One region of the Halomonas sp. ANAO-440 genome, then DNA from elsewhere that is predicted to be linked to it. Evidence: predicted binding sites of a transcription regulator. Region 1 holds the regulator's gene; the other holds the start of a gene.
The links. Region 1 encodes sigma-54, which starts transcription at its own class of promoters, with help from an activator protein. Its sites were predicted from a motif close to TGGCACNNNNNTTGCTNT; they were not measured.

Region 1 (16,110 bases):
CTGGACCTCGAGACCACGGTGGCGCTGGAGCAACTGACCCACCGGGACTTTGGCGTCACATTGCGCGACGTCAGCGGCCCGCTGGCCTGGCGTCAGCGAGGCGAGGAGGAGGGTGGGCTCCAGGGGCGGCTGGAGGCTCGCCTGCTGGGGGGCCCTCTCGCGGCGGATATCGATACCCGCGCTGGCAGGGTTGATCTCGAAGGTGCCATCGACGTAGCCCGCCTGTTGGAGCTTGACGCCATGCCCGACCTCGGGCCACTGCTATCCGGCCGGCTGCCCTGGCAGGGAAGACTGCGCACAGGTGAGCGCAACACGTTTCGCCTGGAGAGCGGCCTGCAGGGCCTGGCCATTAATCTGCCGGCCCCGCTCGGAAAGGCGGCGGGAGAAACGCGCTCCCTGTGGGTCGACGCCGACCTGGACAGGCGAAGCGTAGAAGCCGAGCTGGGTGGCGATCTGCGGGTGCGCTGGAGGGACACGCCGGGAGCGGGCGGCGGCCAGGGGCAGGCCTGGCTGGGGCGCTGGCCCAGCTCCCCGGCCTGGCCCGACGGTGAGGGTTGGGATATGGATCTCTACCAGTCCCGTCTCGACTTCAGGGAGTGGGGCGGTGTCCTGGCTTCGCTGGCGGACGCCGGGGAAGCGGCGGCCAGCGAGTCTCCGTTGCGCAGGCTGAGGCTGGAGACGGCTTGCCTGGTAGGCCCGGATGGTTGCCTGGGGGCGGCGACGGCCTCGGCCCAACCTCAGGCGGGAGGAGGATGGCGTGTGAACATGGATTCCAGCCTGTTGACCGGCCACCTTGACTACCGACCCACGCTGGCCGACCCCCTCGATATTGCCCTGCAGCGCTTGACCCTGGACGGTCTGATGCCGGCACAACAGGAGGGCGTGGGTGCATTGCTGGACGAAATCGACGTGGCAACCGACCCCGCGCCGCTGCCAAGCTGGGTCGGCCAGCTACCTCACGGACGCCTGCGGATTGCCGATATTCAGTACCAGGGGCGTCAGATGGGACCCTTGACGGCTCGCTGGCAGAGCGGGCCGGACCGCTTGACCGTGTCGCCATTGGGCCTGACGCTGGGACAGGTCTCGGCCCATGGTGAAGTAATCTGGGAGTCCGCCGGTCCGGGCGATAGCCTGACCCGCTCACGGCTCTCCCTGGACGGCCGGGACCTGGGCTCGGCGTTGGAGGCATTCGGTCAGCCGGTGGCCATTCGCAGCGGGGAAACCCGAGTCAGGAGCCAGCTTGCCTGGCCGGGGGCGCCGTGGCAGTTCGCCCTGGCCCGCTCACGTGGCAATATCGACGTGGAGCTGCGCAATGGGCGCTTCGTCAACCTGGAGTCACCCACGGCCAGGCTGGTCGGCCTTCTCAACGTCGACAACCTCGTACGCCGGTTGCGAATGGACTTTTCCGACGTGACCGGGCAGGGTACGGCTTTCGATCATGTGGTCGGTGCCGCTACCCTGTATGCAGGCGTGCTGGAAACTCAGGGACCCGTGAATATCAGCGGACCGGCAACCAGCTTCACGCTCGATGGTACCGTCGACCTGGCCAGGCGGGAACTCGACCAGCGGCTGGGCGTCACAGTGCCAGTCAGCAGCAGCCTGCCCCTGGCCGCCGTCATTGCCGGGGCTCCGGTGGTGGGCGGTGCCCTGTTCATCGCCGATCGCCTGTTCGGCCGCGCCATCGACCGGGTCACTCGAATTCACTACCGCGTGCGTGGTCCCTGGACCTCGCCGCAGATCACACTGGAAACCGCCGAATGACGACACGACCGCAAGCCATGCTCGATACCGCCGCCGATATCCTGCTGCGTCCCGGCGGCCTCGGCCTCGAGTCGCTGGATGCCGGCCTGAGGCACGTGCTCACTCCCGGCGTCGACTACGCCGACCTCTATTTCCAGCGCAGTTGGCACGAGAGCTGGGTGCTGGAGGATGGGGAGGTGAAGGAGGCCGGCTACAACATCGATGGCGGCGTAGGCGTGCGCGCCATGGCCGGCGAGAAGACCGGCTTCGCCTACTCCAACCAGATCACGGCCGATGCCCTGGCTGAGACGGGGCGTACGGCGTCTGGCATCGTGCGCAGCGGCGCTGCGCTGTCCGCGGCGCCCCGGGTGATCAGCCAGGCCAGCGTACGCTACGACGCCATCGATCCCCTCTCCGGTCTTTCGGCCGAGGAGAAGATCGCCCTGCTCAAGGAAGCCGACCGCGCGGCTCGCGCCGCCGACCCCTCGGTTTCCCAGGTCAGTGCGTCGCTCTCCGGCGTCCACGAAGTCGTCCTGGTACGCGCCAGCGACGGCACCCTGGCGGCGGATATCCGGCCGCTGGTGCGCTTCAACGTCAGCGTGATCGCGGTGAAGAATGGGCGTCGCGAACGTGGTAGCGCGGGCGGCGGTGGGCGCTATGCCATGGCTCGCCTGCGTGACGAGAACGTGGCCGAGCGCTATGCCCGGGAAGCCGTGCGCCAGGCACTGGTCAATCTCGATGCGGTGGATGCGCCGGCGGGACAATTGCCGGTGGTACTGGGGCCAGGCTGGCCGGGCATCCTGCTGCACGAGGCGGTGGGGCATGGCCTGGAGGGCGACTTCAATCGCAAGGGAAGCTCGGCCTTTGCCGGGCGCATGGGCGAGCGCGTCGCGTCCCCGGGTGTGACGGTGGTCGACGATGCCACCCTGGCCGATCGGCGAGGCTCCATGAGCGTGGATGACGAGGGCACGCCGGGGCAGTATACGCCGCTCATCGAGGACGGCATTCTCACCGGCTACATGCAGGACAAGCTCAATGCCAGGCTGATGGGGATGGCGCCCACCGGCAACGCCCGTCGCGAATCCTTCGCCCATATGCCGATGCCGCGCATGACCAACACTTACATGCTGGCCGGCCAGGACGAGCCGGCCGATATCATCAAGAGCGTCAGGCGCGGCATCTATGCCGTCAGCTTCGGTGGTGGGCAGGTGGATATCACCTCGGGCAAGTTCGTCTTCTCGGCAAGCGAAGCCTACCTGATCGAGGACGGCCGCATCACCGCGCCGGTCAAGGGTGCGACGCTGATCGGCAACGGCCCGGAGGCCATGGGGCGGGTCTCGATGATCGGCCACGACCTGGAGCTGGATACCGGGATCGGCGTCTGTGGCAAGGACGGGCAGGGGGTGCCGGTGGGCGTGGGCCAGCCGACGCTCAAGCTGGACGAGCTCACTATCGGCGGCACTGCTTCCTGAACATAGGCGGCTTGTCGCAGGCTGGGTGAGATGCGTTGTGGACGGCCGGCTGCGCCAGGCCGAGCGCTCCAAGAGAGACTTGTCTATGAGTCTTCGCTGTAGGAGCGCCGGTTCCCGTCGCGACTGGAGGCCGCAGGCCTCCCGGCGGTGTTGCCGGGGCTGCTAGAGCCCCGCCGTATCGCGGATCAGCCGGAACAGCCGACGCGAGCTGGTGGGGGGCTTGTCCTGCTCACGCTCGCGACGAGCGTTGCGAATCAGCTGGCGCAGGGCCTGGCGGTCGACATCGGGATAGTCGGCAATGAAGGTTTCGACGGCGTCGTCGCCCTCCTCGATGAGGCGGTCACGCCACTTCTCGAGGCGGTGGAAGGCCAGGTCGCGATGGCGGGACTCCTGCTCGATGGAATCGAACACCGCCTGGATGGCGTCGAGGTCCTCGCCGCGCATGAGCTTGCCGACGTACTGCATATGGCGGCGACGCCCTTCATGGGAGCGGATGCGCGAGGTCTCCTCCACCGCCGCCAGCAGGTCGTCGGAGAGCGGGAACCGTGACCGCTCCGCTGGCGTCATGGCGATGATCTGTTCGCCCAGCGCCTGCAGCTTGTGCATCTCGCGCTTGAGCTGTGACTTGCTGGGCCGCTCGTCTGGCTGTGAAGGGACTTCCTGGGACATGCCGTTACCAACTAGTGTGAAGGGTCAACAGTATCGTGAGCTTGATCGCCCCGGTGGGATCAATGCGACACAGTATACCAGCCCGCCAGCGCATGGCGGGATACTGACACGTTCGAATGCCGGCCGGGCCGGTGAATGAGGGAGAGACAGATGACACAGGCTTTCGATGCCGCCGCTCAACAGCCGCTGCTGACGTCCCGTGCCGAGCAGGCACTGGCACTGGCACGACGCCTGGGCGCCGACGCCTGCGAAGTGGGTGCCAGCGTCGACCAGGGAATCGGCATCAGCGTGCGTGAGGGCGAAGTGGAAACCGTCGAGCTGTCCCGCGACCAGGGCATCGCGGTGACCGTCTATCAGGGGGGACGCAAGGGCAGTGCCTCCTCGACGGATGCCAGCGATGAGTCGATACGCGCGGTCGTGGAAAAGGCCGTGGCCATCGCCCGTTACACCGGCGAGGATCCCGCGGCGGGGCTGGCGGATGCCGCGCTGATGGCGACGGAGCTCCCCGATCTGGACGTGCACCACCCATGGGCGTTGACCACCGAGCAGGCCATCGACCTGGCCTTGGCCTGCGAGGCTGCCGGCAGGAGCCAGCCGGGGATACGCCAGTCCGAAGGGGCCTCGCTCTCCAGTGGGGAAGGGGTGCGGGTCTATGCCAACAGCCACGGCTTCCTGGGCAGCCAGTGCGGCAGCCGCCACTCGCTCTCCTGCATGCTGATCGCCGAGGATGAAGGGGGCATGCAGCGCGACTACGACTATACCAGTGCCCGCGATCCGCGGGATCTGCTGGCACCCGAGGCTGTCGGACGTTCGGCGGCGGAGAAGACACTGCGCCGCATGGGCTCCCGGCGGCCTGATACCGGGCGCCTGCCGGTGCTGTTCGATGCCACGGTGGCCAGTGGCCTGATTGGCCATCTCATGAGTGCGATCGCCGGGGGCTCGCTGTACCGGCAGGCCTCCTTTCTCTGCGACCGCTTGGGCGACGGGCTCTTCCCGGCCTGGTTCTCCCTCTATGAGCGGCCCATGGAGAGGGGCGGCATGGCCAGCTCCCCCTTCGACAATGACGGGGTCCAGACCCGTGACAACGTTTTCATCGAGAATGGGCAACTGGCCAGCTACATGCTGTCCGCCTACAGCGCCCGGCGTCTCGGCATGCAAACCACCGGCAACGCCGGCGGTGCGCGGAACCTGCGTATCGACGCTCCGCTGGCAACCCGCGACGAACTGCTGGCGCGCATGGGCCGCGGGGTGCTCGTCACCGAGCTGATGGGGCAGGGGGTCAATGGCGTCACCGGCGATTATTCCCGGGGCGCTGCCGGCTTCTGGGTGGAGAACGGGGAAATCCAGCACCCGGTGGAGGAGTTCACCATCGCTTCGAATATGGAAGCGATGTTCAAGGGGCTGGCCGCGGCCGGCAGCGATATCGACACCCGTGGCAGTATCCATTCCGGCAGCTGGCTGATCGATGAGATGACCATCGCTGGAGGCTGAGGCGGGCCATCAGGGGCGCTGTGTCACGTCCAGGGGGAGGGGTGCTTAGGCATCCTCTTCGAAGCGGGCATCGAACAGGGTCTCCAACGCATCGAGGACCTGTTCGGCGTCCTCTCCCTCGGCGCTCACCGTCAGCTCGGTGCCGCACGGGGCGCCGAGCATCAGCAGTGACATGATATTGCAGGCGTCGGCATCCTGGCCGCCACGGCTGACAGTGACGCGTGCCTGGTAGGGTTGGCAGCACTGCACCAGCTTGGTGGCCGCTCTGGCGTGCAGGCCACGCTTGTTGGTCAGTGTTAGCTTGCGGCTGGCCACGCTTACGACTCCTTGCGTTCAGGCTTTCCCGGAGCGTCCTGTGGTGAGGGGGAGACCGGCGTGTGTATGCCGAGCTCCCGGTGGCGCAGGCGAACGTCAGGCTGCAGCTGGGCCAGGTGGTGTGCCAGCCGTTCGGCAAGGTATACCGAGCGATGCTGTCCACCGGTGCAGCCGATGGCGACGGTGAGATAGCTTCTGTGGCTGCTGCGATAGGCGGGGAGCCAGCGCTCGATCCAGCCGATGATGTCGTCAAGCATCTCCCCCACCAGCGGATACTGCTCCAGGAACTCAACGATGCTGGGCTCGCGGCCGGTGGCGGAACGCAGCCGCGGGTCCCAGTAGGGGTTTGGCAGGCAGCGGGCATCAAAGACGATATCCGCATCAAGGGGCACCCCTCCCTTGAAGCCGAAGGACTCGACGGTAAGCGTCAACTGATCGGGCCGATGGCTGGCAACCTGGTCGGTGATGCGGCCTCGCAGGTCATGGACCGAAAGCCGGGAAGTGTCGATGATCAAGTCGGCCAGATTGCGAATGTCGCTCAGGGTGGCGTCTTCCGACTCGATTGCCTCTCCCAGCGTCATGTCGCTGCCACGCGTCATCGGATGGCGTCGCCGTGTGGCCGAGTATCGCTCGATCAGAATTCTTGCATCTGTGGTGAGGTATATTACCTGGCAATCGATCTTGCGGGCGCGCAGCTCCTCGAGCAGACGGGGGAAGCGCTCCAGGGCATGGGGGAGGTTGCGTGAGTCGATGCTGACAGCAATGGAGGATTGTCCGGACGGTCCGCTGGGCAGTTCTTCCACCAGCGATCCCAGCAGCATCGCTGGAAAGTTGTCGATGGCGTAGTAGCCCAGGTCTTCGAGCGCCTGCAGTGCGATCGACTTGCCGGAGCCGGAACGGCCACTGATGATCACGAGCTGCATGCGGGTCTCCTGGTTGGCTGGCCGGGCGGCCCGGGAAGGTCAGAGCGGCGTCGGCGTCTGTCGTCGAATGGCTTCAATGAGCCGCTCGTGGAGCTCACGTTGGCTGTTGCTCTTGCGCAGTGCCACTCGAGTGTCGACATCGTTCATGATGCTGGCCACCTGGCTGAGTAGCGCCAGATGTGTATCGTCCGCCTCTTCCGGGACCAGCAGTACGAAGACCAGGTCGACCGGCTCTCCGTCGATGGCGTCGAAATCGATAGGCTCCGCCAGCTGGAGGAAGGCCGCGACCGGACTGTGACAGTGGGGGCTCCTGGCGTGAGGAATGGCCACCCCATTGCCGATGCCCGTGCTACCGAGGCGTTCTCTGCCGATCAGGCGGGCAAAGACTTCCTGGCTGTCGAGGCTCGGCGTGTTCTGTGCGATGAAGGTGCTGAAGAATTCCAGCACCCGTTTCTTGCTGCCACCGGGGACGCCGAACAAGGCGCGCTCCGGCGGCAGAATGGTTTCCAGTGTCATGGCAATCAGCGAATGCCGGCGCCCTGGGCGCGGGCCTGGGCTTTTTCCTTGTGTTTGACCAGTTGACGGTCGAGCTTGTCGGTCAGTGCGTCAATAGCGGCGTACATGTCGGGATCGGTGGCCTCGGCATGAAGGTCGGCGCCGGCAGCATGCAGGGTGCAGGCGGCCAGTTGACGCTCCTTCTCTACCGAAAGCGTGACCTGGACGTTGGTGATGTTGTCGTAGTGGCGCTGCACGCGGGTCAGTTTTTCGCTGACGTAGTCACGCAGGGCATCGGTCAGTTCCACATGGTGGCCGGTAATATTGACTTGCATGACAGGCTCCTTCGTCCTTCGGGTGGTGCCTCGATTGTAACCCTTTTTGAGGCCCTGCAAACCCCTCCCTTTCCGGTTTCCTGCGAAGGGTCAAGAGAGCGGGCTGGGGTCAGCGAAATCGCTTGCGCTCGCTTGAGGAGGGTATGCCCAACGCTTCCCGGTACTTGGCGACGGTTCGCCGCGCAACGCGGATGCCGTCCTCGGCCAGCAGATCGACCAGGCGACTGTCCGACAGCGGCTTGCGGGGCGGCTCGTCCTGTACCAGCTTGCGGATCCGGGCACGGATCGCGGTGCTGGAATAGGCGTCGCCTTCGCCTTCTCCGCCGCCGACATGGCTGGAGAAGAAGAACTTGAGTTCGAACACGCCGCGCGGCGTGTGGATGAATTTCTGGGTCGTTACGCGAGAGATGGTCGACTCATGCATATCCACGGCCTGGGCAATATCAGCCAGTATCAGTGGCCGCATGGCCTCCTCCCCCTGCTCGAGAAAGTCGAGCTGGCGGGCCATGATCTCGCGGCCGACCCGCAGCAGGGTGTCGTTCCGGCTGGCCAGGCTCTTCATCAGCCAGCGCGCCTCCTGAAGGTGATCCTTGAGAAACTGGTTGTCCTGGCTCTTGTCGGCGCGCCTTACCAGGGCCACGTAATCGGGCTGGATGCGCAGTCTTGGCAGGGCGTCGGCGTTGAGCTCGACACGCCAGCCGCGCTCGTCATGGCGAGCGAGCAGGTCGGGGGTGATGTAATTGCCACTCACCTCGGCGAACTCGCTGCCCGGGCGCGGGTCCAGCGAGCGAATCAGACCGATCACCTCCTCCAGGGCCTCATCGTCCAGCCCCAGGCGGCGCTTGAGCAGTCGGCGATCGTCGCTGGCCAGGGCTTCGAGGAACTGGCGGACGAGGCGCCTGGCCTGGGGGAGCAGCGGGGTGTCGTCGGGTAGTGCCGCGAGCTGCAGCATCAGGCATTCACGCAGGTCCCGGGCAAAGACACCGGTAGGTTCGAATTGCTGCAGACGCAGCAGCACCTGCTCGACCTCCCGGGTTGGCAGGCCCTCGAGGCCCTGCTGGCGAAGCCCGTCGCGAATCTCTTCCAGCGGCTGCGCCAGGTAGCCGGTGCCGTCCACGGCATCGATCAGGCTCTCGGCGATCTGGCGCTGGCGCTCGCTGAGATCGGTCATCGCGAGCTGCCAGATCAGGTGGCTGGCCAGGCTCTGCCCGGCGGCCTGGCGTTCAAAATCAGGTCCTTCGCCGCTGCCCGAGCTGGCGCCATGGTCGGGGTAGGTGTCAGACCAGTCGCTGTCGGTGGAAAGTTCAGAGGGAATTTCGCTGGCCCAATCGTCGTCTTGGACCGCTTCGGCGGTCTGTTCGCCGAAGCCGTCGTCGAGTTCCAGCATGGGGTTGGTTTCCAGCGCCTGCTGGATCTCCTGACGCAGATCGAGCGTCGAGAGCTGCAGCAGCGCAATCGCCTGCTGCAGTTGGGGCGTCATGGTCAGCTGAGTGCCGACACGGAGTTGCAAGGATGCTTTCATGGCCATGAGAATAGGGGGCTCATCTGCCGAAAAAAACCACCCTAGCCCCCAATGGTTCGACTTGCAAGTGGTTTGAGTGCAATAAGCATGCCATCCGCAATTTCCGTGCCGAATATGCATGTTTATATTGACAGCAGGCAGTTGTGTTGATTCGAGTCGCCAGGTTTAGAGACGGAAGTCCTCGCCGAGATAGACCTCACGCACCCTGCGGTTGGCGAGAATGGCATTGGCATCACCTTCCGCAATGATCTGCCCGTCTCCGACGATGTAGGCGGTATTGCAGATATCCAATGTCTCGCGCACGTTGTGGTCGGTGATCAGGACGCCGATATCACGCGCCTTGAGCTGACGGATGATGCCTTTGATTTCACCAACGGAAATAGGATCCACGCCAGCGAAAGGCTCATCGAGCAGGATGAAGGCCGGCTCGGTGGCCAGCGCCCTGGCGATCTCCACCCGTCGCCGTTCGCCGCCAGACAGGCTCATGCCGAGATTGTTGCGGATATGGGTAACATGAAAGTCTTCCAGCAGCTCTTCCAAGCGCGCATGACGGCCTCGTCGGTCCAGGTCCTTGCGCGTCTCGAGAATGGCCATGATGTTATCCGCCACCGAGAGCTTGCGAAAGATCGAGGCTTCCTGGGGAAGGTAGCCAATGCCGGCGCGGGCTCGCTCATGCATGGCCGACCCGCTCAGGTCCAGGTCGTCGATATGCACTTCACCGGCGTCGGCGCGGACCAGGCCAACGATCATGTAGAACGAAGTGGTCTTGCCGGCACCGTTGGGGCCGAGAAGGCCGACGATGCTGCCCTGCTCGATGGAGAGGCTGATGTCGTGTACCACACGGCGACGCTTGTAGCTCTTGGCCAGGTGAGTGGCTCTCAGGGTCTTCATTACCACGTCAGCGCTCCGGTTGCAGGGTCATGCGAATCCGCTGGCGCCCTTCGACACCTTCGCTCTCGGCACGAGCCTGAACCACGCGGCGATCGAGGAAGTACTCCAGATAGCCGCCATCGAAGGTATCGCCCCGCTGATGCAGCTCGGCCCTGTCGATCAGTTCGACGCGGCGCTCGGCGACATGATAGATGATGGTTCGCCCCCAGCCACGCACCACGGGTTCGTCCGGGTCGGGCTGCTGCTCGATATAGGCGCGCTCGCCGGTGGCGATGGCGCGAGTCAGTTCGCCAGCCTGGTTGCGGCGGATCTCGACCCGGTTGCCGGTCAGTTGCATGGTCCCCTGGCGAATGTCCACGTCACCGGTATAGACGGCGGTGCCGGCGGTGTCGTCGAGATCGAGCTGGTCGGCCTCGACTTCGATAGGTTGGTCGGCGTCTCGCTGCTGGGCCAGGACCGGGCCGCTTCCCCACGCCATGCCAACCAGCGCCAGGGCGATTAGCATGCGGGCGGTTGGGAACTTGAATTGCTTCATGGCGTGACATCCTCTGGTTCGATGGCTTCGGCCTGGCCCTGCTGGGCGCGCTCCGGGGGGTGGTGGCCGCGAACATTGTCGGTCAAACGTGACCGGTTGTCATGGATCCAGGCATCGAAGCGGTCGCCGCGCATGTGTTGGGGGGGCTGCTGGAGCAGTGCCGGGGTGTCGCTCCAGGCGTGCCCGACATTGGCGTCGAAGTGCAATATTTCTGTGTCGAGCTGCCAGCGTTCCTCGGGGGCGAACAGTCGGGCGTTGCCGGTCAGTGTCAGTGGATTGCCCCCGGGGCCAAGTCGCCCTTCGTCGCCGTTGGCAATCCAGCGCCTACCCTCTCGATCGATCAAGTGGGCCACCGGGGTTACCGCTCGGGTGACATCATCGTGAGGAGTATGCACCAGGCGCGGGCTGTCCAGGCGCTGGTGGGCACGGCCCTGGGCGTCGAATCGCGTCAGCCTGGCTTCTTCGAGGTAGTAGTCAGGTTCGCCGGCCTCGTCGGTGGGCACCGGGCCGGGAGCGGGAGTCTGCCAGGGCGCTAGCCACGCCAGCAGTGCTCCCAGGCCAATCAGGATCAGCAGGAGCCATAGTCGAAACGAGGGGCGGGGCAGGCGCTTGGGCAGCATGGGGTCAGTGCTGGACGTGAAGATAGGTGTCGACCAGGGCGTCTCGGTGTCCCTGGGCTTCGAGCAGGGTATCGCAGATCTCGCGAACGGCCCCGTGGCCACCGCTGCGTAAAGTGACCCAGTCGGCCAGGGCGTGAATGTAGGGAGGGGCTCCAGGGACGGTGATCCCAATGCCGGCCCGCTGGATGGCGGCCAGGTCGGGAAGATCGTCGCCGCAATAGGCGACCTGCTCCAGAGAGAGGTTCTTGCGTCGGCAGAGTTCGCGCAAGGTGGCCAGCTTGTCCTCACAGCTCTGGAAGACGTGGTCGATGCCCAGCGCGGCAGCGCGATGACTGACCATGGAGGATTCTCGACCCGTCAGCAGGGCAACCTGGATGCCGGCGCGCCGCAGCAGCTTGATGCCCAGCCCGTCCTGGGTATGGAATGCCTTGATCTCAACGCCGTCGGCCTGGAAGTAGAGTCGTCCGTCGGTCAGTACCCCATCGACATCGAGGGCCAGTAGACGGATCTGGCGTAGACGGTCGAGGAGCCGGGGGTCGTTGATCGGAGTTGCCAGAGCCATGGGCTCTCCTTGTGGTTCAAAAGGTCAGTGGTTCAAAAGGTCAGGGGTTCAAAAGGTCAGGGGTTCAAAAGGTCAGGGGTTAAATGGGTCGTCAGATCACGCCGCTGCGCAGCAGGTCGTGCATGTGCAGGGCACCGACCGGATGTCCTTCTTCGTCGACCACGGCCAGGGCCGTGATCCGATTGTCCTCCATGACGCGCACCGCCTCGGCGGCCAGCAGGTCGGGGGCGATGCGCTTGCCGGGGCGAGTCATGACGTCATCGACACTCAGTTGGCTGAGGTCGGTATGCTGGTCCAGGGTGCGGCGCAAGTCGCCATCGGTATAGACACCAATCAGTCGATTCTGCACGTCCACCACACAGGTGAAGCCGAGCCCCTGTCGGGACATCTCCAATAGTGCGTCCCGCAGCGGGCTGCCCATCGGGACGCTCGGCAGTCGCGTACCCTGATGCATGAGATCGGCGACCCGTAGCAGGAGCCGCTTTCCCAGGCTGCCTCCCGGGTGTGAGCGGGCGAAGTCCTCAGCGGTGAAGCCGCGGGCTTCCAGCAGGGCGACGGCCAGGGCATCTCCCAGGGCTAGCGCCGCTGTGGTAGAGGCGGTGGGGGCCAGGTCCAGGGGACAGGCCTCACGGGCGACGGCGGCACTCAGGTGAGCGTCGGCATGGCGGGCCAGCGTCGACTCGGGGTTCCCCGTCATGCTGACCAGCGGCGTGCCCATACGCTTGAGTAGTGGCAGAATCGCCGTGACTTCTCCGGTTTCACCGGAGTTGGAAAGGGCCAGCACCACATCGCCCGGAGTGATCATGCCGAGGTCGCCATGGCTGGCCTCGCCGGGGTGGACGAAGAAGGCCGGAGTCCCGGTGCTGGCCAGGGTCGCGGCGATCTTGCCGGCAATATGGCCCGATTTTCCCATGCCGGTGACGACCACCCGACCCTGGCAGGCAAGCATGAGCTCACAGGCATGATCGAAATGGCTATCCAGTCGATCGGCAAGGGCGCCGATGGCCTGGTGTTCGATTTGAAGCGTGCGACGGGCGCTATCGCGCAATGGCGATACGTCGGCGGGATCGGCTTGATGTGGAGAAGCAGCGTCTATGGTCATGATGATGATTGTTGCCCGTTGTGGCGTTTCACTCAAGGAGCGCCGTTGCCGACAAGCCCCAGCCAGCCCAGATAGGCGAGATAGCACCCCAGCAGCAGGCTGGCAGGCAGACGCTCGATGCGGCCTTGGCGCTGCCACAGAAGCAGCATGGACATGGCCAGGGTCAGCAGCAGCATGATCGGATAGTCGCGGCTTGCCGCTGCCGCATCGATCGGCCCAGGTGCGAGCAGGGCAGGAATGGGCAGCACTGCCAGCAGGTTGAACAGGTTCGAGCCGATGACATTGCCGATCGCCAGTTCATGGTGCCCCTTGAGGGCGCTGGCCACGCAGGCGGCCAGCTCCGGCAAGCTTGTGCCGATGGCCACGACGGTCAGGCCGATGATCAGCTCACTGACGCCCATGCCCTGGGCCAGTTCACTGGCGCCCCAGACCAGTATGCGGGAACTGAGTGCCAGCAGCAGCAGCGTGCCGACCAGCCAGCTAAGCGCCCGTGGCAGCGCCAGGTCGGGTATATCTCCCATCGGGGCGACGTCCGGGGTATCGGCACGAACCAGCCACCACAGGCTGAAGATCAGCAGGAGGGAGAGAAACAGTGCGTCGAAGCGTCCCAGGATGCCGTTGGCCAGGGCATAGCCTGCCAGTCCGGTGGCGCCAAGAAGCAGCGGCAGCTCGCGCCGCACCAGAGAGAAGGGGACGGGGATCGGTCGAACCAAGGCCGTGATGCCGAGAACCAGGCCGATGTTGGCGATATTCGAGCCAAGTGCGTTGCCGGTGGCCAGGTCGGGGATACCATCCAGTGCTGCGAATACCGCCACGACCATTTCCGGGGCCGAGGTCCCCAGCGCCACCACGGTCATGCCAATCAGCAGGGGACTCAGGCCGGTGCCGCGCGCCGTGGCTGCGGCAGCGCCGACGAAACGATCGGCGCTCCAGACCAGACCGATGAGGCCGACAGTGGCCATGAGCAGGGGGATCAGCATGAATAAGGCGGGGCCGAGGCATCGAGGAGGCGTATATTAGACGTGCTGGCGGGCCCGGGTGCAAGTGCGGCCTGCGTTGGGCTGGCGCCCTGCGACCCGGTTAGGATACGATGTTCGATAATTTTTTCGATGGACGTCTCGCAATGACCGATTCCCCCTTCGTGGTGGTGGAGGGTCTGCATTTCGCCCGGGGGGAGAAGGACATCTTCCGCGGCGTGGAACTGCAAATCCCGCGGGGCAAGATCACCGCCATCCTGGGTCCCAGCGGTACGGGCAAGACGACCCTGCTCAAGCTGATTGGCGGGCAGCTCGCCCCCGATGCTGGTTGCGTCAGTATCGACGGCGAGGATGTGCATGCCCTGTCCCGAAAGGCGCTTTTTCGATTGCGGCGTCGCATGGGCATGCTGTTCCAGAGCGGTGCACTCTTCTCCGATCTCAGCGTATTCGAGAACGTGGCTTTTCCCCTGCGCGTACATACCGATCTGCCCGAGGCGATGATCCGTGACGTGGCGCTGATGAAGCTGCAGGCAGTCGGGCTGCGCGGCGCGCGCGACCTGATGCCATCGGAGCTTTCCGGGGGGATGGCCCGGCGGGTCGCTCTGGCGCGTGCCATTGCCCTGGACCCCGAACTGATTCTCTACGATGAGCCCTTCGTGGGGCAGGATCCGATTTCCAAGGGGGTGTTGGTCCAGCTGATCAAGCGGCTCAATGATGCGCTGGGCCTGACTGCCGTCGTGGTGTCGCACGATATTCAGGAGACGCTGTCCATAGCCGACTATGTCTACGTGATTTCCGATGGCCGGGTCATGGCCCAGGGTACGCCGGATTCACTGGACGTGGATGAGGATCCGCGAGTCAGTCAGTTCGTCCATGGCGAGCCCGATGGTCCGGTCCCTTTTCATTATCCGGCGACGGATTTCTTCAGCGACATCCTCAATGGGGAGGGGCGCCCATGATCGGGCGAATCGTGAGCTTCGGGCGGCGCGGTTGCGAAGTGCTCGAAGCCCTGGGCCGGGCAGGGCAGTTCCTGGCCCAGTCAGCCGTTGGTGTGCCGTCCCGGGAGGGCTGGTACCTGTGGCTGCGGCAGGTGCATTTCGTCGGCGTGCTGTCGCTGGCCATCGTGCTGGTTTCCGGGCTCTTCATCGGCATGGTGCTGGCGCTACAGGGCTACACCCTGCTGGTTGACTTTGGTGCCGAGCAGGCGCTGGGTCAGATGGTGGCGCTGTCGCTGCTGCGTGAACTCTCACCGGTCGTGGCGGCACTGCTGTTTGCCGGCCGGGCCGGCTCGGCGTTGACCGCCGAGATCGGCCTGATGAAGGCCACCGAGCAGCTCACCAGCATGGAGATGATCGGCGTCGACCCCCTGAGGCGGATAGTGGCCCCCCGGCTGTGGGCCGGTTTCGTGGCGCTGCCGGTGTTGACCGTTGGCTTCAGTGTGGTCGGCATCTACGGCGGTTACCTTGTGGGGGTCGAGTGGCTCGGGGTCTTTGAAGGCTCCTACTGGGGCAATATGCAGGGCAGCGTTGATTTCATTGGTGATGTCGGCAACGGCATGGTCAAGAGCGTGGTCTTCGCCCTGGTGGTCACCTGGATCGCGGTGTTTCAGGGTTATGACCTGGTGCCCACATCGGAAGGCATTTCGCGGGCTACCACGCGCACCGTGGTCTACTCGTCACTGGCGGTGCTCGGCCTGGACTTCGTGCTCACCGCGTTGATGTTTGGTGGATTTTCCTGATGACGGGAAGACTTGTTTTGACGTTCGGAGAGACGCAATGAAGCGCAGCAAGACGATGGAGCTGGGGGTCGGCCTGTTCATGCTGGCGGGTATCCTCGGGCTCCTGTTCCTGGGGATGCGGGTCAGTGGCATGGCCTTCACCGCCCCGGGCGACACCTTTCGGCTCGAGGCCAACTTTGCCAATATCGGCAGCCTCAAGCCACGCGCCCGAGTCACCATGGCGGGTGTGACCGTGGGGCGGGTGACAGCCATCGAGCTCGATACCGACTGGTACGATGCCCGCGTGGTGTTGGAGCTCGACGGCGAACTCGAGGGCAGGCTTTCTCGAGACACCACCGCTGCGATTCTCACTGCCGGACTGCTTGGCGAGCAGTACATCGGGCTTACGGTCGGCGGGGATCCGGACACCCTTGTCGATGGCGATACCATCCGCGACACCCAGTCCGCCATGGTGCTGGAAGAACTCATTCAGCAATTCGTGTCCAATATGGTCAGCGACTAGAGGCCCTGGCCTTGTGTCACTCAATCATCGCTTCGTTAAGAGGTCACCCCATGACAGGTCAACCCAAGACACTGATGTCTCGCTCCCATACTCTCCTTCGCCTGATGGTGGTGGGGTTGTGCCTGGCGCTGTTCTCACTGTCGGCACAGGCCGAGCCGGAGCGCAGCCCGGAGCAGGTGATTCGCGACAGCGTCAACGAGATGATGGGACAGATAGAAGGG
Region 2 (16,110 bases), on a different contig from region 1:
TCGTGACCGCTGTCGGTGTCGTCGAACAGCAGCTGAGCGAACTCGCCGATATTCTCCACCCGAATGCAGCCGGAACTGGCGGCGCGCTGCTCCCGCGAAAAGAGGCCCTGGGATGGCGTGTCGTGCAGATAGACCATATGGTCATTGGGAAAACGGATCACCACCTGGCCCAACGCATTATGCGGCCCGGGAGCCTGGCGCAGCACCACATTACCAGGACGCGACCAGTCGATCTCCCAGGGATCCAGCGGTTCACCGGACGGGCTCAGTACCTGGATTCGCTCACGCCACAGGTAGCCCAGGTCTTGGCGAACGGCGGGCAGCACGTCTTCACGCAGGATCGTCGGGGGAATCGTCCAGGTCGGGTTGACCGTCATGTGGGTGATTTCGGAACGCAGCGACGGTGTGCGTCGATAGGGTCGCCCCACCACGATGCGCGAACGCCAGATTTCACCATTGGGGCGGATGTAGCTGAGCCGATAGCCGGCGATATCCACGAGCACGAAGGATTCCGGCAGGCCATGCAACAGCCAGCGGGCCCGCTCCATGTTCAGGCGAATCTGATCGATGCGGTCCTCCACCGGCACATTCAGAGCGGCCAGGGTCTGGGCACCGACGATGCCATCCACCTCCAGCAGATGGCGCCGCTGGAAGCGACGTACGGCCGCTTCGAGCTTGGCGTCATAGCGCCGTGGGTCGGCCCCATCCAGCACGGCCCCCGGGAAGGCCTCGATGGCAGCAGCCATGAGCTCGACCTCGCCCATGATGGCCAGGCGCTCCCGCAGCAGTACGACATCGTCGTCGATATCGCCCGGGCGCAGCGCCCGCTCGCGTGCAGGCAGGCTTTCCCAGCCGCCCAGCCGCTCCAGCGTTCGATACCGGGCCAGGCCGGCGCGAAGGCGCTCATAGGGCGCGTAGGCGGGACGCGCCTCGGAAAAGGCCTGCTCGAAGCGCTGGGCATCCACCGCACGGGAGATGGCCGCAGGGTCCAGCTCGGCATCCACGATGGGAATCTCCCAGTCGGGATCAATACTGTGTGGATCCACCTTGCCCCGCTGCAGATGCGTGAGTGCCGTCAGCAGCATCTGGCTGGCATGCAGGTCGAATCGCGCCTGTCTCTCGATGCCCCCATCGTTGCCCCCATCGCTATCCCCTTCGGCATAGGCCTGGCGATGGGCAGCCACCAGGTTATCGGCCTGATAGTCCTGGGGCGTGAGGCCATCGCTATCCAGCGTATGCAGCGCCGCGGCAAAGGCCGCCACCGTCTCGCCATCCTGCCAGGCCGGGCGATGACCGCGAGCGTCGTAGAAGGCCTGCAGGGCATCCCCTTCGCCATCGACCAGACGGGTGATGGCTTGCGCGACATCACCGGCACCCTCCCTGGCGTTCGTCGGCGCCTCGACCTGGCCGCCTGCCGCCATTCCTGACACAAGAGCCAGTACAAACCCGATCGTGACAAATACCCGCATGATGCACCCCTGATCCGTTGATAGACGCCCTGGCCTTCCTGGCCCATGCCTTCATAATAGTGTCTTTATCCGGAGCTCACGGATGCTGGCTCCGCACCCTCTGCCCGGGTCATGTCGCCGATGGCATTGCGCGACAGGACCTGACGAGTTGCATACAGGCTTGCCATGACTCGACACCCCACGCTATCACGACTCTCCTGCACCGCGCTTGCCACCCTGCTTTTCGCCGCGCCTGTCGCTCAGGCCGGCGGTTTCCTGGCCCAGGCCCTGCTCGCCGACCCGCAGTACGAGGCTCCCCTTGGGTTTACCCTGACCCGGCTGGCGCCAGACGCCGATCCCCATGTGCTTCGCCTCGCCGCCAGTGCCCTGGCCTGCGCCGAACCGAATGCCGAGCGCCTGGCGGTGATCGATTTTTCCCGCCCTTCGACAGAGCCACGCCTGTGGGTCTTTGACCTTGCTGAGTCGCGGCTGTTGTTCGAAGAACTGGTCTCTCACGGCCAGGGCACGGGGGATGCCATGGCCGAGGTCTTTTCCAATGTCTACGGCAGCCACCAGTCGAGCCTGGGCCTGTTTCGCACCATGAACAGCTACTACGGCCGCAACGGTTATTCGCTGCGCCTTGAAGGCCTTGAGGAAGGCATCAATGACCTCGCCTACCAGCGCGCCATCGTCATCCACGGCGCCGACTACGTCAGCGAGGCCTTCATCGAGAAGACCGGCCGGCTGGGGCGCAGCCAGGGCTGCCCCGCCGTGCGCCAGGAAATCACCTACCCGTTGATCGACAGCATCAAGGAAGACCAGTACCTCTTCGCCTACTACCCCGACTCGGAGTGGCTGGAGAGCTCCGCCTTTTTGGCCTGTCAGAATGATAGCCAGCAGCTGGCCATGAACTGACCGCCATTGCCCCCTGCGGCTGCCATCGCTTGCACAGGCCTCCGATGGCACCATTGCGGGGCATTTCCCCTTTCGCACTGCACCACACTTTCTCTTCGACTACCGTTCCCGCCGCTGCCGCAAAGCTATATTTACCCATTAAACAAATGAAATAAAAAGAAAAATAGAACAATGGCAAGCTGATTGCTTGATGCAAATCAAAGAGTGGTAGGCGTGGACCAGGCTCTCCGGGGTACGAGTGCGTCGAACCAGACCTTCAACGATGAAGGGCTCGTTCTCCGTAATCGCTACCCATCAAGCGCGAGGCCTGACCCATGGAAATCCTCAACAAGGCCAACAGGATTCGCCTGTTGAACTTCAGTACCCCGCAGATGCGGGCCTTTCACTTCTCGTGGTTCGCCTTCCATATCTGTTTTTTCGGCTGGTTCGGTATCGCCCCGCTGATGGCGGTGGTCCGTGAAGATCTCTCCCTCACCCAGACCCAGATCGGCAACACCATTATCGCCTCGGTGCTGATCACCGTGATCGTACGCCTGCTGATCGGCGTGCTATGCGACCGCATCGGGCCGCGCAAGGCCTACTCCGGCCTGCTGATCCTGGGCTCGATTCCGGTGATGGGTATCGGCTTCGCCAACAGTTTCGAGACCTTTCTGCTGGCGCGCCTGGCGATCGGTGCCATCGGCGCCTCCTTCGTCATCACCCAATACCACACCACCATGATGTTCGCACCCAACGTGGTCGGCACCGCCAACGCTACCAGCGCCGGCTGGGGCAACCTGGGTGGCGGTACCACCCAGATCCTGATGCCGCTGATCTTCTCGGGCCTGCTGATGCTCGGTGTCAGCGAGACGCTTGGCTGGCGCCTGGCCATGGTGGTGCCCGGCGTGGTGCTGTTCGTCACCGGCATCTGTTATTACCGCTTTACCCAGGATGCGCCCAACGGCAACTTCGAGGACCTGCGCGCCCGGGGCGAGCTTCCCCAGGCCAACGGCGACAGCGGTGCCGGCAAGACCTTCCTGGCGGCCGCCAAGGACATCCGCGTATGGGCACTGTTCGTGGTCTACGCCATCTGCTTCGGCGTCGAGCTGACCATCAACAACATTGCCGCCATCTACTTCTTCGATCACTTCGACCTGACGCTGGCCACCGCCGGCATGATCGCCGGGCTGTTCGGGCTGATGAACGTATTCGCCCGCACCATGGGCGGCATCTTCTCCGACCTGTTCGCCAGGAACGGCGGTCTCAAGGGCAGAGTACGCTGGCTGTTCATCGCCCTGATCTGTGAAGGCCTCGCCCTGGTCGCCTTCTCGCAGATGCATGTCCTCTCCTACGCCATCGGCATCATGCTGGTATTCAGCCTCTTCGTGCAGATGGCCGAGGGTGCGACCTATGGCGTGGTGCCCTTCATCAACAAGAAGGCCCTGGGCGCGGTGGCCGGCATCGTCGGTGCCGGCGGCAACGTGGGCGCCGTGGCGGCTGCCTTCCTGTTCCGCTCGGAAGCAATCACCTATCAACAAGGGCTGTTCTACCTGGGCCTGACCGTGCTGGTGCTGGCCTCCTGCGCCCTGCTGGTGCGCTTCTCCCCGGAGACCGAAGCCGAAGAGGCCGCCGCCTACCAGGATGCCGTGGGCGAAGACACCGGCGCCGGTGCCCTGTCACTGCGCTGATCCACCGCGACCATAGCCTTGGGGACCTCACCCGCTCGACCGCCGCTCCCTGAGCGGCGGTTTTCGTTAGGCGCCATCTCTTCCCATCGTGGCGCTTCTCATCAATGGCGATGGATTGGCGCGAATATTGCTGCTCAGTTATTGCCATTCAAAGGCATAGCCATTCAAGAACGTAGACGTGGCCCGGCCAGGGCGCCGATAAGAGGAGTACCCTGTCAATGACCCCTGCAGAAAACCTGCTGCTGGCAGCCAAGCGCTGCGAAATCGACGACCTGCTCCACCTCGCCACGATCTGCGAACTCGTGGGAGATATCAGCCATTTCATTCATGGTCTGCAGAAGGAGCGTGGCGCATCGAACGTCTACCTCGCCTCCCGGGGTGAGCGCTTCGCCGAGCGGCGCCGGGAGTATGTTCAGGATTGTCTCTGCATGGAGCAGGCCATGCGACAACGCCTGGACATCCTGGGCAAGAGCGGTGGGCGTCTCGCCACCAGCGCCCGGCTACTGAGCCGGATCGCCCATGTCTGGCACGGTCTCGACCGGCTGAACGAGCTGAGAAGCGAGATCGAGGGCCTGCGCATCCTCCCCGATGAGGCGACCGTGCTCTTCAATCGCCTGATCAGTGGCTTGCTGTCGGTGGTCTTCGACGCCGCCGATACCGCCAGGGACCCGGATATCACTCTCGCCCTCGTGGCAATCTTCCATCTGATGCAGGGCAAGGAGCTGGCTGGCCAGGAGCGCGCTTGCGGGGCTGCCGGCTTCACGGCCACCGGATTCGATGAGCCCCACCGGCAGCTGTTGCAACAGCTGATCGAAGCCCAGCAGCGTTGCTTTGACACCTACCTGGAGTTTGCCACGCCAAAGGCACGCCAGTATTGGGAGCAACAGATGCCCGGTCGCACCCTGGCCGGCATCCACCATCTGCGCGAAATGGCGTGTCGTAGCGATCCGCTGACGGAACCCGCCAGCTCCCTGGGCGAAACATGGTACGAACTGACGACGCGCCGCATCGACGCCATCAAGGAGGTCGAGGACTACCTGAACCGGGAACTGGCAACCCTGTGCCAGGAGAAGATCGTCGCCACCCATGATGCCATTGCCAACCCGGCGAGCCTGACTGCGGAACTGGCGATCGGCAGCCCCTCGCCCGCCTGCCAGCAGCTGGTGGAACTCTTTGACGGCAACGACTCCCAGGAGCTGGGCGAATTGACCGCCCATATCATGGACTCGCCCCTCAACCGCTCCCTTATCGACCTGATGCGTGCTCAGGCGAGTCGCCTGCAGGGTATCAGCGACGACCTGGAGAACACGCGCAAGGCGCTGCGCGAACGCAAGGTAGTGGAGCGTGCCAAGGGGTTGATCATGGCCAGCCAGCAGATGACGGAAGAAGAGGCCTATCGCTTCCTGCGCAAGTCCGCAATGGATCAGGGCAAGAGCATGAGCGAGCTCGCCACAACCATACTCGGGCTGTCCGACATCCTGCAGAAGCAGCCATGACACTCGGCACACGGGTGGTGCATGAAGGAGAAACTACGCACCGTTTGCGCCCCGCACCACCGGGAGATGAATTGATACGAATCATATTAAAAAATACAACATATTGATATTTAATATAAGTTCGCAAAATATACGGGCTATGGCACTGCGCATGCAAAACCTGTGTGCCCGCTGAGTCAACGACGGTTCAGCCCCTTCGAGCAATACCTCGATACCGGACAACGGCGTCTGCGTCGATTCCCGTCACCTACGGAGAATCCCCGCAGGCGCCGTTTTTGTTTCATGTTGGGAGCCATAGCCATGAACAAGATAGACAAGGGTTATTCACCTCAGCGCCGCCGCTTCCTCAAGGGGACTGCCGCCGTCGTCGGCGGCTCGGCTCTACTCACCACCCTGCCGGGAAGCTGGGCCTTTGCCGCCGGCAAGCCGGAAACCACCTCGGCCAAGCTCGGCTTCATCGCACTCACCGATGCGGCGCCCTTGTTCGTCGCCGACGAGAAGGGGTTGTTCGCCAAGCACGGCATGACCGATGTCGAGGTGCTCAAGCAGTCCTCCTGGGGCACCACCCGCGACAACCTCGTACTCGGCTCGCAGCGCAACGGCATCGACGGCGCCCATATCCTCACCCCGATGCCCTACCTGATGTCCGCCGGGGCCATTACCCCCAACAACCAGCCGGTACCGATGAGCATCCTGGCGCGCCTCAATCTCAACGGCCAGTGCATCTCGGTGGGCCGCGACTATGCCGATCTCGAGGTGCAGCTCGACACCCGGGAATTCGCCCTGGCGCTGGCCGAGAAGCGCGCCGGCGGCGACGAAGCCAGTGCCGCCATGACCTTCCCCGGCGGCACCCACGACATGTGGATCCGCTACTGGATGGCCGCCGGCGGCATCGACCCCAATCGCGATGTGTCGACCATCACCATTCCGCCCGCACAGATGGTCGCCAACATGCGCGTCGGCAGCATGGACACCTTCTGCGTCTGAGAACCGTGGAACCACCAGTTGATCAACCAGGGCATCGGCTATACCGCCAATACCACAGGCGAGCTGTGGAACGATCACCCGGAGAAGGCCTTCGCCCTGCGCACCGACTACGTCGAGGCCAACCCCAATGCGACCCGCGCGCTGCTGATGGCGATCATGGAGGCCCAGATGTGGTGCGAGGATCCGGCCAACCACGACGAGATGGCCCAGATCTGCTCGCGTCGCCGCTGGATTCACGCCCCCTATGCGGACCTGATCGACCGCATCCAGGGCAACTTCGACTACGGCACCGGCCGCGTGGTCGAGAACCATCCCCAGATGATGCGCTACTGGGACAAGCACGCCTCCTACCCCTACAAGAGCCACGACCTCTGGTTCCTCACCGAGAACAAGCGCTGGGGGTACCTGCCGCAGGACTACGACAGCCTGGCGCTGATCGAGCAGGTGAACCGAGAGGACCTGTGGCGCGAGGCGGCCGAGGCGCTGGGTGTCGGCTCGGAGCAGATCCCGACCTCGACCTCGCGCGGCGTCGAGACCTTCTTCGACGGCAAGGTCTTCGATCCCGAGGACCCACAGGCCTATCTCGACAGCCTCGAGATCAAGCGCCTTGCCTGACGGCGGCGTGCCGCCCCGGATCTCACACCCTGAAACCACACCCTGATGTCAGATCATGGAGAATCGCCATGAGCGTTTCACAGCGTGCCAACAGCGCGACCCAACCGGCCCCGGCCAACTGGGCGCCGTATCTACAGAGCCTGAAGGATGGCCTCGTCGAGCGGGTGCTGCCTCCCCTGCTGATCCTCGCCCTGCTTGGCGGACTCTGGGAGCTGCTCTGCTCATCACCGACGGCGGCCCTGCCCCCACCCTCCCAGGTCATCACCGATACCTGGAGCCTGATCGTCAACCCCTTCTACGACTACGGCGGCAACGATAAAGGCATGGGCTGGCAGATCCTCGCCAGCCTCGAGCGGGTGGCCTACGGCTACTCGCTGGCCGTGGTCGTCGGCATCAGCCTGGGGGTGCTGGTCGGCCAGTCCACCTGGGCGCTGCGCGGGCTGGACCCGGTCTTCCAGGTGCTGCGTACCGTACCGCCGCTGGCCTGGCTGCCGATCTCGCTGGCCGGTTTCCAGGACAGCGCCCCGTCGGCCATCTTCGTCATCTTCATCACCGCGATCTGGCCGATCATCATCAACACCTCGGTGGGGGTACGTAACATCCCCGAGGACTACCGCAACGTCGCCCGGGTGCTGCGCCTCAACGGCTACGAGTACTTCACCCGGATCATGCTGCCCGCCGCCGCACCCTACATCTTCTCGGGGCTGCGCATCGGCGTGGGCCTCTCCTGGCTCGCCATCGTCGCCGCCGAGATGCTGATCGGCGGCGTGGGCATCGGCTTCTTCATCTGGGACGCCTGGAACGCCTCGATGATCAGCGACATCGTCCTCGCCCTGATCTACGTCGGCATCGTCGGCTTCATCCTCGACCGCATGGTCGCCTATGTGGGCAACCGCGTGACCCGCGGCACCAGCAAGGGCTGACAGGAGATTTCCCATGACTGCACGTTATCTGAGCATCGAGCAGGTCGACATGACCTTCACCCGCGACGGCGTCGACAGCCAGGTGCTGAAGAACATCAACCTGAGCGTCGAGCGCGGTGAGTACATCTCGATCATCGGCCACTCCGGCTGCGGCAAGTCCACCCTGCTCAACATCGTCGCCGGGCTGATCGACTCCACCTCCGGTGCGGTGATCCTCGACGGCAAGGAGGTCAACGACCCGGGGCCGGATCGCAGCGTGGTGTTCCAGAACCACTCGCTGCTGCCCTGGCTGACCGTCTACGAGAACGTGGCGCTGGCGGTGAACAAGACCTTTGCCCGCAGCAAGAGCAAGGCCGAGCGGCATGAGTGGATCCTCAAGAACCTGGATATGGTCGGCATGACCGCGGCGCTGGACAAGCGTCCCGACGAGATCTCCGGCGGCATGAAGCAGCGCGTGGGCATTGCCCGGGCACTGAGCATGGAGCCCAAGGTGCTGCTCCTCGACGAGCCGTTCGGCGCCCTCGATGCCCTGACCCGCGCTCACCTGCAGGAGGAGGTGATGCGCATCCAGGAGGAGCTGCACAACACCATCATCATGATCACCCACGACGTCGACGAGGCGGTGCTGCTCTCCGACCGCATCGTGATGCTGACCAACGGCCCCTCGGCGAAGATCGGCGAGATTCTCGCCATCGACCTGCCCAGGCCGCGCAACCGCATCACCCTGGCCGACGACCCGAGCTACAACCACTATCGCCAGGAAGTACTGCGTTTCCTCTACGAGAAGCAGCGCAAGGTGGAGGACCTGGCCGAGCGTCGCAAGAAGGAACAGGACAACGCGGCACGGGAGAAGGAACGGGCCTGACGCCTGGCCCACCCAACGCAACACGGCCACCTCTGCGGGTGGCCGTGTTGCGTTGGGGACAAGCCGTCATTCCCGGGGTATCGACGATACCGGGACCTCCAACCCCAGCAGCAGAAACGAGAGCGTCTTGCCATGGCCGTCCAGGTTGAGCGCACCGTTGACCCCACCCTGCAAAACGTCATCTATCACCAGGTTCATTCCGGCCAGGCCCGGCATTGGGTAGCGCCGTACCCCGCTGGCACCGCGGTGGGCGAACAGCGCCAGCACGCGCTCCTCGGTGACCTGCTCCAGCAACAGGGCATAGTGATCCGGATCGTAGGCGAACAGCGCCAGGTTGAGGCGGTCCCCCTTGTCGCCGGCGCGGGCATGGGCCAGGCGGTGGAGTGGCACCGTGACGCTGTCGTCGAGGGGCTGGCCCGGCGACCGCTCGGAGGGTGACACCAGGGTCGGTTCAACTGGCGACATGGTAGTGACTCCTTTTTTCGAACAGCGTGGCAAAGGCTTCCACGTCACTGCGCTTGACCAGGTAGGAGGCCGTGCATACCCGCCGCTGAAAATGACGGCGCACGCCGCCGCCACCCGCCGGGCCGGCGCAGTAGAGCGCCAGCAGCTCCTGGGTGGCACGCTCCACCCAGCGGCGCTCGGCATGTTCCGCGGCCAGCCGCAGGCGGTAGTCGCCGCTGGCGCTGCCTGGCATCGTGCGCTGCAGGTCGCCGGCATCGCTGTCGAAGACGCTGGCAAGACCGACGATGTCCAGTCGCGTACGCAGCTCCGGCGGCGCACGAAACGTCAGCCGCTCGCGCAGCACCTCGGCAGCGAGCTGCGCCCGGGCCAGGGCGTTGGGTCCGGCATAGGAGATCTCCGCCTCGCCCTGCCAGCCGCCCTCGTAGCAGACCGTGGTCTTGAGCCGCTGCGGCGCCGCCTTGCCGCGAATGCCGCTGACCGCCACCCGATCGGGGCCGACCTGCCTGACCTCGACGGAAGTGAGATCCACCACCACGTCGGGCGTCAGGTAGTTGGCCGGATCGTGGACCTCGTAGAGCAGCTGCTCCTTGACGGTACGTTCGGTCACGCAGCCGCCGGTGCCCGGGGGCTTGGTGACCACCAGGCTGCCATCCTCCTCTACCTCGATGATCGGGTAGCCCACCGTTGCCAGGCTGGGCACATCCTTGCATCCCGGATCGGCAAAATAGCCGCCGCTGACCTGGGCCCCGCACTCGGCGAGATGGCCGGCCATCATGCCGGCGGCCAGGCTATCCCAGTCGTCCCAGGCCCAGCCGAAATGGTGTACCAGAGGGGCCAGAAACAGCGCCGGGTCGGCCACCCGCCCGGTCACCACCACCTCGGCTTCCAGCGCCAGCGCCTCGGTCAGCGGCTCTGCGCCCAGGTAGACGTTGGCGGAGATCAGCGTCTCTTCACCGGGCAGGTCGCGGTTTTCCGCCTCCCAGCGCTGCAGGTCGAGGCTGGAGAGGCGCGCCCGGATATCATCGCCATGAACCCGGCCAATCCGCGCCTGGGGAAAGCCAGCGCGCCCAGCCAGTTCGGCAACCACATGGCAGGCGCCATCCGGATTGGCGGCGCCAAAGTTGCCGAGGATAGTGATGCCATGGCTCAGGCAATCGCCAAGCACCGGCGTTAGCAGCTCGGCCAGCAGGGGCTCGTATCCCGCGTCGGGAGCCTCGCGCATGGCCCGATGCGCGGCGGCCAGGGTGCGCTCACCCAGGGTCTCGAAGACCAGGGCCGATGGCAGTCCGCGGCGAATCAGCTCTGCCACGACGGGAATCGCCGCATCGGTACGGTCACCGGAGAAGCCGGCCCCGCTACCCAACAGGAAGGTCATGGGTGCGTCTCCTTGGCATGGACGCCCTGGGGCTTCGGCGTGCCTGAACCCGAAGCGTGGGCCGTCGCTGAAATTCGCTGTCGGTTACGGGCATAGAGTCCCCCCAGCACCAGCAGGGCGCCTATCGTGGTCAACCAGCCGGGCGTCAACGCCAGCCCGACCACCAGCAGCAGTCCGGCCACGTCCAGGATACGACTGCCGGTGATCGCCACCCGCGACATCAGCGTGGCGAAGGCAAGCACGAACACCACGCCCTGGGAGCTGGCCAGCAGGATATCGACCCAGCTGCCGAAGCCGGCCAGGGCCGGGTAGATCAGCAGCAGGAAGGGAATGACGTAGATCGCCGCCGCCAGGCGCACGGCCTCCCCTGCCGCTGGCAGCCAGTTGGTATTGGCAATACCCGCCGCGACGAATACCGCGACACACACCGGCGGGGTGATTACCGACAGCGTGGCGAAGTAGAACACGAAGAGGTGGGCGATCAGCGGCTCGACGCCGATGGTGGTCAGTGCCGGCGCCAGCACCGACGCCACCAGCACGTAGGCAGCAGTGGTGGGAATGCCCATACCCAGGATCAGGCACACGCCGCCGACGATAAAGGCCACCAGGAACAGGGATTCACCACCGACATTGACGATCAGGCTGGCCAGGGTCACGCCGATACCGGTCATGCCGATCATCGCCACCAGGATCTGGGCACCGGCGAGCAGCACGCCGATGATCACCATGCCCTTGCCGGCATCCATCAGCCCCGAGAGCAGCTTGCCGACGATCTCGCGCAGCGGCCTTCTCGCCAGCAGGGCGAAGGGCACAAAGGTCAAGAACGTCATCAGGATGCCATAGAAGGCCGATAACTGGATCGAGCGTCCGCTGAGCACGCCGTAGAAGAGCCCGCCCAGCGCAGCCAGGATCGGAATGATTCGTTCGGGACGAAGCACTTCCGGCCAGGTGGGCAGCTCGTCGTCGGGCACTACCTGAAGGTTGCGGCGCTTGGCTACCAGGTGGATGGTCAGGAACACGCCGAGGTAGAAGAGGACCGCCGGCAGCAGTGCTGCAAGCGCGATGCGCAGGTAACTCTCGCCGAGGATCTCGGCCATGATGAAAGCCGCCGCCCCCAGGATAGGCGGAGCGATCTGGCCGCCGGTGGAGGCCACCGCCTCCACGCCGGAGGCAAAGGGCCGCGGGTAGTTGAGCCGCTTCATCATCGGGATGGTGAAGTTGCCGGTGGTGGCCACGTTGGCCACCGCACTGCCGCTGACCATGCCGAACAGCCCCGAGGCCACGGTGGCCACCTTGGCGGCCCCGCCCGGCGAGCGGCCACTGATGCGCAGCGCCATGTCCATGAAGGTCTGGCCGCCACCGGTGTGCAGCAGCAGGCAGCCGAACAGCACGAAGGCGGCGATGGTCGTGGCCGCCACGCCCACCAGCATGCCCCAGACGCCCAGGTCTCCCAGGTAGATGGTCTCGGTGATGTAGTAGACATCGAAACCACGGTGCCCCAGCGGCCCGGGAATGGCGGCCCCCAGCCAGGCATAGGCCAGCCCCGCCATCACCAGCAGCGGGAAGATGACCCCGATGGCGCGGCGCGACAGCTCGAGAATGGCCACCAGCAATACGCCGGTGAACAGCATGTCCCGTGCAGATGCCCAGGGCAGCTCCACCAGAATACGGTCATGGTTCATGGCCACGTAGCCGCAGGCCAGCACCACGCCCGCCGCCAGGATCAGGTCGACGGCCAACCCCAGCGGGCGCCAGCGCTTGCCGGCCCCCAGTGGGTAGATGACCAGCCCCAGCAGGATCACCAGCGCGAGAAAGACGCTGCGCTGGACCAGGCTCTCGAAGGGGCCGGTGGCCGAGGTGTAGAGAATCAGCCCGCCCAGCATCAGGGCCAGCACTTTGGTCAGGTTCGCGCGCATGGCAGGCACCTATCGATCGCCGTTACTGGGCAGGCTTCAGGGCATCGGGAATCTCGTGGCCCTGCTCCTCGAAGTAACGGGCAGCACCGGCATGCAGCGGCACGGTGCCCACTTCGAGGGTCATCCCAGCGAGGTCGGCGTCGCGTACCGCGGAGAAGGCGTTGGCCTGGGGCTCGGGGTTCTCCATCACCGCCTTGACGATCTGGTAGGCGGTCTCCTCGTCGAGGTCCGGGTGGGCATGCACAGCCACGCCGAAGGCCCAGGTGGTATAGGCGGCAATGCCCTCGCCGGCGCCTTCCGGGATATCGACGATGGCCACGTCCGGCATCTCGGCGCGCAGCGTGTCGGCCTGTTCATCGGAAAGCGACAGCACGCTGATCGGCGTGAAGGTGGCGATATCCATGCTCGAGCCGTCGAGGCGATTGCCGACGCCGGACTTGGCCGAGCCCATGACACGCCCGTCCTTCATGGCATCGACGATATCGGTGGTGGAGCCACGCACATAGTCGGGCGAGATGCCCAGGGTCCGCATGACCGCTTCGGTGGTCTTCTCGGTGGCCGAACCGGTAATCCCCGGGTTGAAGCGCACCCCTTCCAGCTCTTCGAGGGTGGCAACCTCGGCATCCTGGCGCATCACCACGTTCTGGGGCGCCACGGTATAGACCCACAGCAGCCGGCTATCCACGGGGCGGCCGTCGAAATCCTCGAGACCGGCATAGGCGTGGTAGCCGGTGTTGGTGGTCACCAGCCCCATGTCGATCTGGTTGCGACCGAGGCGGCGCAGGTTGTCCACGGTGGCGCCTGTCTCGGCAACCGACGCACTGACACCCTCGACCTGGCTGTTGATGATCTGGTTGACGGCGACGAAGTAGCCATAGTGGCTGGAGGAACTCGACGTCGAGCCGATCAGCAGGCGTTCGTTGGCCTGTACGGCAGACGCGGCGGCAAGCAGGCCGACGCTGGCGGCCATGGCGGTGAGCGTCGTCTTGAGTGTCGTTTTCATGGTGGCTCCTTGGCCCGGCGGTGGGCTCATTGTTGTGGTGACTTGTTGTGATGACTTGTTGTGGTGACTGGCTGTGATGAACTCGATACCGGAATGGTTGCTTGGCAAACCGGATAGAGAGGATGGAAGTCCCAGTAGCAGAATGGTGGGCGTCGACTATTTTGTATATTGAATAGTTTTTAAAGTGTGTTTTACTTTATAAATGAATCCCAGCATTCAACAGCTCAGGGCCTTCGTTGCCGTCGCCCACTCCCGCAGCCTGGCCGAGGCCAGCGAGCGCATTCACTTGTCCCAGCCGGCCATCTCTATCGCCATTCGCAAGCTGGAAGAGACGGTGGGCGGCCCGCTGTTCTCACGCAGCACTCGCCAGTTGACGCTTACCCCGGAAGGTGACGCCTTCCTGCCGGTAGCCGTGCGCCTGCTCAACGACTGGAACGAAGCCTTCGTCGACCTCGGCGAACGCTTCTCCAAGCAGCGCGGCAAGGTCACCGTGGCGGCATTGCCTACGCTGGCCGCCGGCCTGCTGCCGGGAATCATCGCCGACTTTCACGCCCGCTACCCGCGCATCAACCTGAGCCTTCACGACGTGCTGGCCGAGCAGGTAAACCAGATGGTGCGCGAGGGGCGCGCCGACATGGGGCTGTCGGTGCCGCCCCAGGATGCCGAGGATCTCGTCTTCGAGCCGGTGCTCGTGGACCGTTATGTGGCGGTCTGCCCCCTGGGACATCCGCTGCTTGCGCAGGCAAGCGTCGAGTGGGCGCAGCTGGCAAGACAGCCGTTCATCGGCATCAATCGTCTTTCCAGCTCACGCCAGGATATCGATCGCATCATGGCGGAAGTGGGCCAGCCACTGGATATCATCTGCGATGCCAGCCAGATCGCCACGGTAGGACGCATGGTGGCCGCCGGCCTGGGAATCAGCGTGCTGCCTTCGCTCAGCTTTCGCCAGATCGCCTCGGAGGGTATCGACCACCGCCCCCTGGTGACGCCGACCATCCGTCGCGAACTGGGGATCGTGATGCGTCGGCGCGATGCCCTCTCGGCGGCCGCCGCGGCGCTCCACGCCATGATCCAGGCAAGCGCAACGCCAGTGGAAGCCGTCTCTTCGCCATAACGTCCCGCCAGAGAACGACATGTCACCACTCCCTCGACTATCCTTGCTCCGTAAGGATGAAGCACTTTACTGCTCCCCCCCACCGGAGCCGTCGCAAGGAGTATTGCCCGTGGCCGATACAAACCAGGTAACCGTCTTCTACGATGAGCGTGTTCTGGCACATAAACCGGATTCCGATGCCCCCTTCCTGCCAGGACGAGTAGACCGGCGTGTACGCGAACTCCTGTCGGCACTCAAGGTTCCCTGGGTCTACCCGGAACATGCCGGGCGGCTGACTGCCATTCGACAGCTGCTCGAACTCGAACCGGTACCCGGCCTGCTATTCGAGAGTGGCAAAGCCGCCACTCGCGAGCAGCTGGGGCGAGTCCATACCAGCTCCTATCTGGACCATGTCTTTGAGCTGCGCGGCCACAATGCCTGGCTCGACGTCGATACCACCGCCGTCTCCCCCGGGAGCGTCGAGGCGGCAGAAGTGGCCGCCGGCACCACCATCGCCGCCGTGGAAGCCGTCATCGAGGGGCGAACCCAGAGCGCCTTCGCCCTGGTTCGACCACCCGGCCATCACGCCGAACCTGTTCGCGCCCGTGGCTTCTGCCTGTTCAACAACGTGGCCGTGGCAGCGGCCCATGCCAGGGCGAAGCTTGGCTGCGAACGCGTCTTGATCGTCGATTGGGACGCCCATCACGCCAACGGTACCCAGGACATCTTCTGGGCCGATCCCGACGTGATGCTCTTCGATATCCACCGCTCCTCCCCTTTCTATCCCGGCACCGGCAACCTCGAGGATGTCGGCGTGGGCCTCGGTGAAGGCACCACCATCAATGTGCCCATGCCGGCAGGATCCGGCGACCGAGCCTACCTGAAGGCCTTCGAGGATATCCTGATCCCCGCCACGGACTCCTTTAAGCCAGACCTGATTCTGGTATCGGTCGGGTTCGACCCTCACCCCTTCGACCTGGCGCTGAATGTCTCCTACGAGGGCTTCGCATCAATGACACGCATGCTGCAGGACCTGGCCAAAAAGCACTGTGACAGTCGGCTGGTCTTCGTGCTGGAAGGGGGATATCACTTGCTCTCCCTGTCTCGAGGTGTGAGAACGGTGCTGTCGGTGCTCGCCGGCGCCGAGGCCCCGGAGCCCGGCCTCACCGGCCTCGCCGAGGTGGAAGCAGCAGCCGCCTTTCATCGACCCGCCTTCTCAGCGCAGGAACAGGGTTGAAGAGGGGTCAGACCCGCGTATGGACTAACCGCTACAATGTCGCTATTGAAGCAGCCGATGTCAGAAGCAACCGGAGCCATGTGACGGCTCGCGATCAAAGCCCTG

Region 2: KZO25_RS10695 (NarK family nitrate/nitrite MFS transporter) is a predicted target of sigma-54. The motif match lies at 2,536-2,553, and genes of this name have one in related genera.

What each region holds. Positions count from the first base shown of each region.
Region 1 is NZ_JAHXBV010000002.1:180,398-196,507, forward strand. Features, by position in the region: gene KZO25_RS01830 (YhdP family protein) at 1-1,761, shown strand, start outside; gene tldD (metalloprotease TldD) at 1,758-3,212, shown strand; gene yjgA (ribosome biogenesis factor YjgA) at 3,375-3,881, opposite strand; gene pmbA (metalloprotease PmbA) at 4,032-5,372, shown strand; gene KZO25_RS01850 (HPr family phosphocarrier protein) at 5,418-5,687, opposite strand; gene rapZ (RNase adapter RapZ) at 5,690-6,610, opposite strand; gene ptsN (PTS IIA-like nitrogen regulatory protein PtsN) at 6,650-7,126, opposite strand; gene hpf (ribosome hibernation-promoting factor, HPF/YfiA family) at 7,132-7,440, opposite strand; gene KZO25_RS01870 (RNA polymerase factor sigma-54) at 7,550-8,968, opposite strand; gene lptB (LPS export ABC transporter ATP-binding protein) at 9,128-9,853, opposite strand; gene lptA (lipopolysaccharide transport periplasmic protein LptA) at 9,861-10,388, opposite strand; gene lptC (LPS export ABC transporter periplasmic protein LptC) at 10,385-11,008, opposite strand; gene KZO25_RS01890 (KdsC family phosphatase) at 11,013-11,570, opposite strand; gene KZO25_RS01895 (KpsF/GutQ family sugar-phosphate isomerase) at 11,662-12,672, opposite strand; gene KZO25_RS01900 (calcium/sodium antiporter) at 12,705-13,652, opposite strand; gene KZO25_RS01905 (ABC transporter ATP-binding protein) at 13,796-14,608, shown strand; gene mlaE (lipid asymmetry maintenance ABC transporter permease subunit MlaE) at 14,605-15,387, shown strand; gene mlaD (outer membrane lipid asymmetry maintenance protein MlaD) at 15,425-15,889, shown strand; gene KZO25_RS01920 (phospholipid-binding protein MlaC) at 15,940-16,110, shown strand, end outside.
Region 2 is NZ_JAHXBV010000012.1:92,170-108,279, reverse strand. Features, by position in the region: gene KZO25_RS10705 (murein L,D-transpeptidase) at 1-1,469, opposite strand, end outside; gene KZO25_RS10700 (murein L,D-transpeptidase catalytic domain family protein) at 1,635-2,363, shown strand; gene KZO25_RS10695 (NarK family nitrate/nitrite MFS transporter) at 2,678-4,030, shown strand; gene KZO25_RS10690 (nitrate regulatory protein) at 4,249-5,526, shown strand; partial or broken gene KZO25_RS10685 (CmpA/NrtA family ABC transporter substrate-binding protein) at 5,809-7,128, shown strand; gene ntrB (nitrate ABC transporter permease) at 7,197-8,051, shown strand; gene KZO25_RS10675 (ABC transporter ATP-binding protein) at 8,065-8,916, shown strand; gene KZO25_RS10670 (hypothetical protein) at 8,983-9,381, opposite strand; gene KZO25_RS10665 (acyclic terpene utilization AtuA family protein) at 9,368-10,756, opposite strand; gene KZO25_RS10660 (TRAP transporter permease) at 10,753-12,672, opposite strand; gene KZO25_RS10655 (TAXI family TRAP transporter solute-binding subunit) at 12,695-13,675, opposite strand; gene KZO25_RS10650 (LysR family transcriptional regulator) at 13,878-14,789, shown strand; gene KZO25_RS10645 (histone deacetylase) at 14,899-16,005, shown strand.